DNA from 3 places in the Tenggerimyces flavus genome. Region 3 is predicted to be linked to each of the others. Evidence: predicted binding sites of a transcription regulator. Region 3 holds the regulator's gene; each other region holds the start of a gene.
What was found. The regulator HrcA, encoded in region 3, represses chaperone genes, less so after heat shock. The targets are predictions, from matches to a motif close to TTGGCACTCGNNNNNNNCGAGTGCCAA.
Positions count from the first base shown of each region.

Region 1: a site for HrcA is predicted at 850-876, ahead of groL (chaperonin GroEL). Genes of this name have one in related genera too.
Region 2: a site for HrcA is predicted at 1,091-1,117, ahead of groES (co-chaperone GroES). Genes of this name have one in related genera too.

Region 1 is NZ_JAFBCM010000001.1:2,010,071-2,012,335, forward strand. It holds gene JOD67_RS09285 (cellulase family glycosylhydrolase) at 1-739, opposite strand, end outside; gene groL (chaperonin GroEL) at 1,016-2,265, shown strand, end outside.
Region 2 is NZ_JAFBCM010000001.1:2,778,635-2,780,899, forward strand. It holds gene JOD67_RS13065 (class I SAM-dependent methyltransferase) at 1-1,074, opposite strand, end outside; gene groES (co-chaperone GroES) at 1,276-1,572, shown strand; gene groL (chaperonin GroEL) at 1,670-2,265, shown strand, end outside.
Region 3 is NZ_JAFBCM010000001.1:6,218,605-6,220,869, reverse strand. It holds gene JOD67_RS29240 (MBL fold metallo-hydrolase) at 1-58, opposite strand, end outside; gene hrcA (heat-inducible transcriptional repressor HrcA) at 336-1,352, shown strand; gene dnaJ (molecular chaperone DnaJ) at 1,379-2,265, shown strand, end outside.

The sequences.
Region 1 (2,265 bases), 4.2 Mb from region 3:
GCTTGTTGTACGGCGCCTTGTCGCCGACGACGTACGCCTCGTTGTCGGACTGGATTGCGAGGACGGTCGACATCAGGTCGGCGCCGACGCGTTCCTTCAACCCTGCCGTGAAGTTCTTCAGGTACGTGGACTTCGCGAGCACGTAGGTCGGGTGCAGGTAGTTGAGGTTGCGACCGTCCATGTTGACCGCCTTGCGGTCCACGTTGCCGACGAGGTCGTAGTAGTACCTGCTCTGCGGGAACAGGTCGAGGGAGAACATGACCCTGATCTGGTACTTGGTCGCGAGCTTGACGAAGCTCGCGACGTTGTCGAGGTACGGGCCGTAGTACGGAGTGGTGTCGGTCATGCCGCGGCCGATGCCGTGCGGCTTCTTGTGCGTGTCGGCGTCGGTGACGTTGCCATGGTCGATGAAGACGCGGACGGCGTTGTAGCCGTCCTGGTGCAGCCGCGCGAGCGTCTGTTCGGCTTCGGCGTTGGTGTAGCGGCCGGGTTCGAACGTCGAGTGGTGCGCCGTGGGTGTCTCGGTGAGCCGTACGTAGTTGGCGCCGCGGGGGAGGAACTTCCGTCCCGTTCCGATCTCCTGGAGCGCGCCGTACTGCTTGCCTGCCGGCGTGACCGACTCCAGCCGGGGCAGCGGGGTGAGGCCGGGCACGGCTTCGGCGGGCTGCGGAGCGAGGGCGGCGGGTGCGAGCGCCGCGACCAGGGCGCCGGCCGTGAGCAGGTGGATCGTTCGCCACATCGTGAGGTGTCGTCCTGTTCTGTCCGGATTGTCCGTTCGCCCCCTTACTCTGCTGCATTTCGCTGGCGGGCCGCTGGCGCACCGTTCACGAGCGCGCAAGCCTGGTCGAGCTTGCACTCTCCCCAGTCGAGTGCTAAACAACTGTTAGCACTCGAAGGTCGCGAGTGATAACAGCAGAGGGTTGGTTCGGCGAGGTTTCGGCGGTGAGCCGGGCCGTCCGTCGCGGGCGTCGAGCCGCCACACGACATCCACCCGACTGGGGGAGGATCCAGCTACATGCCCAAGATCATCTCGTTCAACGAGGAAGCCCGGCGCGGCCTCGAGCGGGGTATGAACACCCTCGCTGACGCCGTCAAGGTGACGCTCGGCCCCAAGGGCCGCAACGTCGTCCTCGAGAAGAAGTGGGGTGCGCCGACGATCACGAACGACGGCGTCTCCATCGCGAAGGAGATCGAGCTCGAAGACCCGTGGGAGAAGATCGGGGCCGAGCTCGTCAAAGAGGTAGCCAAGAAGACCGACGACGTCGCGGGTGACGGTACGACCACCGCCACCGTGCTCGCCCAGGCACTCGTTCGCGAGGGTCTGCGCAACGTCGCCGCCGGCGCCAACCCGATCGCGCTGAAGCGCGGCATCGAGAAGGCCGTCGAGGCTGTCGCCGAGCAGCTGCAGAACCTGTCCAAGGACGTCGAGACCAAGGAGCAGATCGCGTCCACCGCGTCGATCTCCGCGGCCGACACCAGCGTGGGCGAGATCATCGCCGACGCGATGGACAAGGTGGGCAAGGAAGGCGTCATCACCGTCGAGGAGAGCAACACCTTCGGACTCGAGCTCGAGCTCACCGAGGGCATGCGCTTCGACAAGGGCTACCTGTCCGGCTACTTCTGGACCGACGCCGAGCGCATGGAGGCCGTCCTCGACGAGCCTTACATCCTCATCGTCAACTCCAAGATCACCGCGGTGAAGGACCTGCTTCCGGTCCTGGAGAAGGTCATGCAGGGCGGCAAGCCGCTGCTGATCATCGCCGAGGACGTCGAGGGCGAGGCTCTGGCCACGCTCGTCGTCAACAAGGTCCGTGGCACGTTCAAGTCCGTGGCCGTCAAGGCCCCCGGCTTCGGCGACCGCCGCAAGGCCATGCTGACCGACATCGCCGTTCTCACTGGTGGACAGGTCATCTCCGAGGAGCTCGGTCTCAAGCTCGAGAACTCCTCGCTCGACCTGCTCGGCCGGGCGCGCAAGATCACGGTGACCAAGGACGAGACCACCATCGTCGAGGGCGCCGGTGACCAGGAGCAGATCGCTGGTCGGGTCGCGCAGATCCGTGCCGAGATCGAGAAGAGCGACTCCGACTATGACCGGGAGAAGCTGCAGGAGCGTCTGGCGAAGCTCGCCGGCGGTGTTGCGGTGATCAAGGTCGGCGCTGCGACCGAGGTCGAGCTGAAGGAGCGCAAGCACCGCATCGAGGACGCCGTTCGCAACGCGAAGGCGGCCGTCGAGGAGGGCATCGTCGCCGGTGGCGGCGTGGCTCT
Region 2 (2,265 bases), 3.4 Mb from region 3:
CCCCTTCGCGACCAGGCGCTTGCGTACGTCGGCCGGGTCGACGTCGAGACCGCGCTTCTTGATGGTCAGCCGGCCGACTTTCCGGTCCTTGAACAGCTTGCGGAGCTGGCGCTCGTCGTACCGCAGCACGTCGGTGATCTCGTACGCGGTCGCGAACGGCGTCGCCACCAGTTCCTGAGAGGTGAGGTACGCGATCTCCGCGTGCAGCAGTGCGCCCCCGACCAGCGGCGCGACCGCGGTGACGAGGCCGGCGCGGACGACGGCACCGTCCGGCTCGTACAGGTAGCCGGACGGCGGAAGCACGTCCGCGCCGCCCGGATCGTCGGCGTCGGTCAGCGAAGCCCCGGAGGCGAGAACGGTGGCCCGCCGCCGCGCGGACACGAAGCGCCCCGACCACAGCGCCGCCTCCTTGACCTCGCCGCGCTCGCTGACCCACTCCGCCTCGACCCCCTCGGGGACCAGCCGGTGCGGGATGATCGGCGCGGTCTTCACACAGGCGTCGCTCTCGAGCAGGGCGAGGACGAACGACCACGGCGGCGAGTACGCGGCCGGGTCGAAGATCCGCCCGCGCGCCCCACGCCGCGCCGGGTCGGCGATCGCGACGTCGTACGGCGAGCGGTCGTACGACTCGACTTCCGCCTGCTCGACGGTCGCGGCCAGGCCCAGCACCTCGAGGTTGGCCCGGGCGAGCTCGACGGTCAGCGGGTCTCGGTCGACGCCGGTCGCCTGGAGGCCGGCGCGGGCGAGGGCGAGCAGGTCGCCGCCGAGGCCGCAGCACAGATCCACGACCGCCCCGTTCAGGCGCCGCGTCCGGTGCTCGGCGACCGCCCGGGTGGTCGCCTGCTCCAGGCCCTCGCGGGTGAAGAAGAGGAGGGCGGCGTCCGCTCCGAACTTCGCCGCCGCCTGCTGCCGGAGCGAAGCCTGGGTCAGCGCTGCCGCGACGAGGTCAGCCGGATGGTCCTTGCGCAGGCGGGTCGCCAGCCGTACGGCGTCCGCCTCCCGGTAGCCCTCGCAGGCGGCCAGCAACCGCGAGCCCGCAGGCGTCCGGAGCGCCCGGAACGTCTCCAGTTCCAAATGGCACCCCAATCCATTGGCACTCAGGTTGACCGAGTGCTAAAGACGGCCTAGATTCAGAGTTGGCACTCTCGACCTTAGGGTGCCAATGACAGCATCAGCGAGCTGGTCGGTCGACACCGCGACGACGACCTGCCGTTCGCGTCCAAACGGTCATGTTCCACAGTCACCGTGACATCCCGTGAAAGGGGAGGTCAGCAAGTGTCGGTCTCCATCAAGCCGCTCGAGGACCGCATCGTCGTTCAGGCGCTCGACGCCGAGGAAACGACTGCGTCCGGGCTCGTGATTCCCGACACCGCGAAGGAGAAGCCCCAGGAGGGCGAGGTCCTCGCGGTGGGGCCGGGTCGCATCGACGACAACGGCAACCGTGTTCCGCTCGACGTCGCTGTCGGCGACAAGGTGATCTTCAGCAAGTACGGCGGCACCGAGGTCAAGTACAACGGCCAGGACTACCTGATCCTGTCCGCTCGCGACGTGCTCGCCATCGTCGAGAAGTGATCTTCCGCTGACCTGACGATCGGCTAGGCCCCGGGCTGCCACCCTGCCAAGGGGATTCGGCTCCCGGGGCGTCGCCGTGGAAGGACGTACTTTCCTCATGCCCAAGATTCTGGAGTTCGACGAGGACGCACGGCGCGCGCTGGAGCGCGGCGTCGACGCCCTCGCGAACACCGTGAAGGTGACGCTCGGCCCCAAGGGCCGCAACGTCGTGATCGACAAGAAGTGGGGCGCTCCGACCATCACGAACGACGGCGTGACCGTCGCTCGTGAGATCGAGCTGGACAACCCGTTCGAGAACCTGGGTGCCCAGCTCGTCAAGGAGGTCGCCACCAAGACCAACGACATCGCCGGTGACGGCACCACCACCGCGACGGTGCTGGCGCAGGCGATGGTGCACCGCGGCCTGCGTGCCGTGGCGGCCGGCTCCAACCCGATGGCGCTCAAGCGCGGCATCGACATTGGCGTCGAGGCGCTCAACAAGCACCTGCTCGACAGCGCGAAGTCCGTCGACACCAAGGACCAGATGGCGCACGTCGCGACCATCTCGGCCCAGGACGCCACGATCGGTTCGCTGATCGCCGAGGCGTTCGACAAGGTCGGCAAGGACGGCGTGATCACCGTCGAGGAGTCCAACTCGCTGGGTACGGAGCTGGAGCTCACCGAGGGCATGCAGTTCGACAAGGGCTTCATCGC
Region 3 (2,265 bases):
GCGCCCAGCACCGCTCGCCGACCTCGACCCAGCCCCGCTGCCCACCCGCGCTCGTCATGGCGCCAGCATCCCGAATCCCTTGAGCGCTCCCCAGTCCGGGGCCACCTTCTCCACAGCTCGCGCCACTTCACCCACCGAATCGGGGTTCGGCGGCCGCTTGCCACGTTGGAAAACCCCAGCCGGTTGGGTGAAGTGGCGCTTGGGTCGGGACACATCACCGCGGCGGGCGGCGAAGGTGGGCGGGCTGTGGAAGCGTGGGCCGTCCTAAGGCGCGCGAGCCCGTAGACTGGCACTCGTACTTATCGAGTGCCAAGCTGCCCCGGGGAGGTGAGTCGATGTTGGACGAACGCAAGCTCTCGGTGTTGCGCGCCATCGTCGAGGACTACGTCCACACCCAGGAGCCGGTGGGTTCGAAGGCACTCGTCGACCGGCACAACCTCGGCGTCTCGCCGGCCACCGTGCGCAACGATATGGCGGCGCTGGAGGAGGACGGCTACATCGCCCAGCCGCACACGAGCGCGGGGCGGATCCCGACTGACAAGGGCTACCGGCTGTTCGTCGACCGGCTGACCACGGTCAAGCCGATGAGCGGCGCGGAGAAGCGGGCGATCTCGATGTTCCTCGAGGGCGCTGTGGACCTCGACGATGTCGTGCACCGGACCGTACGCCTGCTCGCCCAGCTCACCCGCCAGGTCGCGGTCGTGCAGTACCCCATCCTGACCCGCAGCAGCGTCCGGCACGTCGAGCTCGTCACGCTTTCACCGAGCCGGCTGCTGCTCGTGCTCATCACCAGCACCGGCCGAGTCGAGCAGCGCGTGGTCGACCTCCCGGTCGACGTCTCCGAACAGCTGCTCGGAGACCTGCGGGCGCGGCTCAACGCGGCCGTCGTGGGGCGCCGGCTCGTCGAGGTCCAGCCGAACGTCGCCGACCTGCCCGAGCAGTTCGCCCACGAGGATCGCGCGATCGTCACGCCGGTGGTCACGACGTTCCTCGAGACCGTGGTGGAGCGACCGGACGAGCGGATCGCGGTCGGCGGTACGGCCAACCTCACGTTGTTCGGCACCGAGTTCGACCACTCGATCCGCGACGTCCTCGAGGCGCTGGAGGAGCAGGTCGTGCTGCTGCGCCTGCTGGGTGAGGCGAGCGGGTCGTCGTTGACCGTTCGGATCGGCCACGAGAACCAGTACGCGGAGCTGGCGGCGGCCACCCTTGTCACGACCGGATATGGTCCAGGGAGCGAAGCGGTCGGCACACTTGGAGTTGTAGGGCCGACCCGCATGGACTACCCCGGCACCATGGGCGCCGTCCGGGCAGTTGCACGCTATGTCAGCCAGATCCTCGCAGGGGAATGAAGTCTGTGCATGAGGCTACCCAGAGCATGAGCCAGGACTATTACGAGCTCCTCGGCGTGCGCCGAGACGCGAACGCCGAGGACATCAAGAAGGCGTACCGCAAGCTCGCGCGCACCCTGCACCCGGACGTCAACCCGGATCCGGAGACACACGAGCGGTTCAAGGAGATCACCCGGGCGTACGAGGTGCTGTCCGACCCGAAGAAGCGCGAGGTGTACGACCTCGGCGGCGACCCGCTCGGCGCTGCCGGGCCGGGCGGCGCGGGCTTCGGGCCTGGGTTCTCGTTCACCGACATCATGGACGCGTTCTTCGGCCAGGCGACGCAGCGTGGGCCCCGCCCGCGCCGGCGGCGCGGCCAGGACGCGTTGCTGCGGCTGACGATCGACCTCGCGGAGGCCGTCTTCGGCGCCGTTCGCGAGATCCAGGTCGACACCGCGGTGGTCTGCGGCTCGTGTGGTGGCGAGGGCGCGGCGCCGGGGACCCGGCCGACGACCTGCCCGGCCTGCGAGGGACGCGGCGAGGTCAACTCGGTACAGCGTTCGTTCCTCGGCAACGTGATGACGTCGCGTCCGTGCTCGCGCTGCCAGGGTTTCGGCACCGTGATCCCCAACCCGTGCCCGGAGTGCGCCGGCGAGGGTCGGGTGCAGACGCGGAAGACGCTGTCGATCCGGATCCCCGCGGGCGTCGACGACGGAACGCGCATCCAGCTGGCCGGCCAGGGCGAGGTCGGCCCCGGCGGCGGTCCGGCGGGCGACCTCTACATCGAGGTCGAGGTCGCGCCGCACGAAGTGTGGAACAGGCGCGGCAACGACCTGCACTGCTCGGTGACGCTGCCGATGACGGCGGCGGCGCTGGGTACGACGATCTCGCTGGACACGCTCGAGGGCGAGGCGCACGAGCTGGACATCAAGCC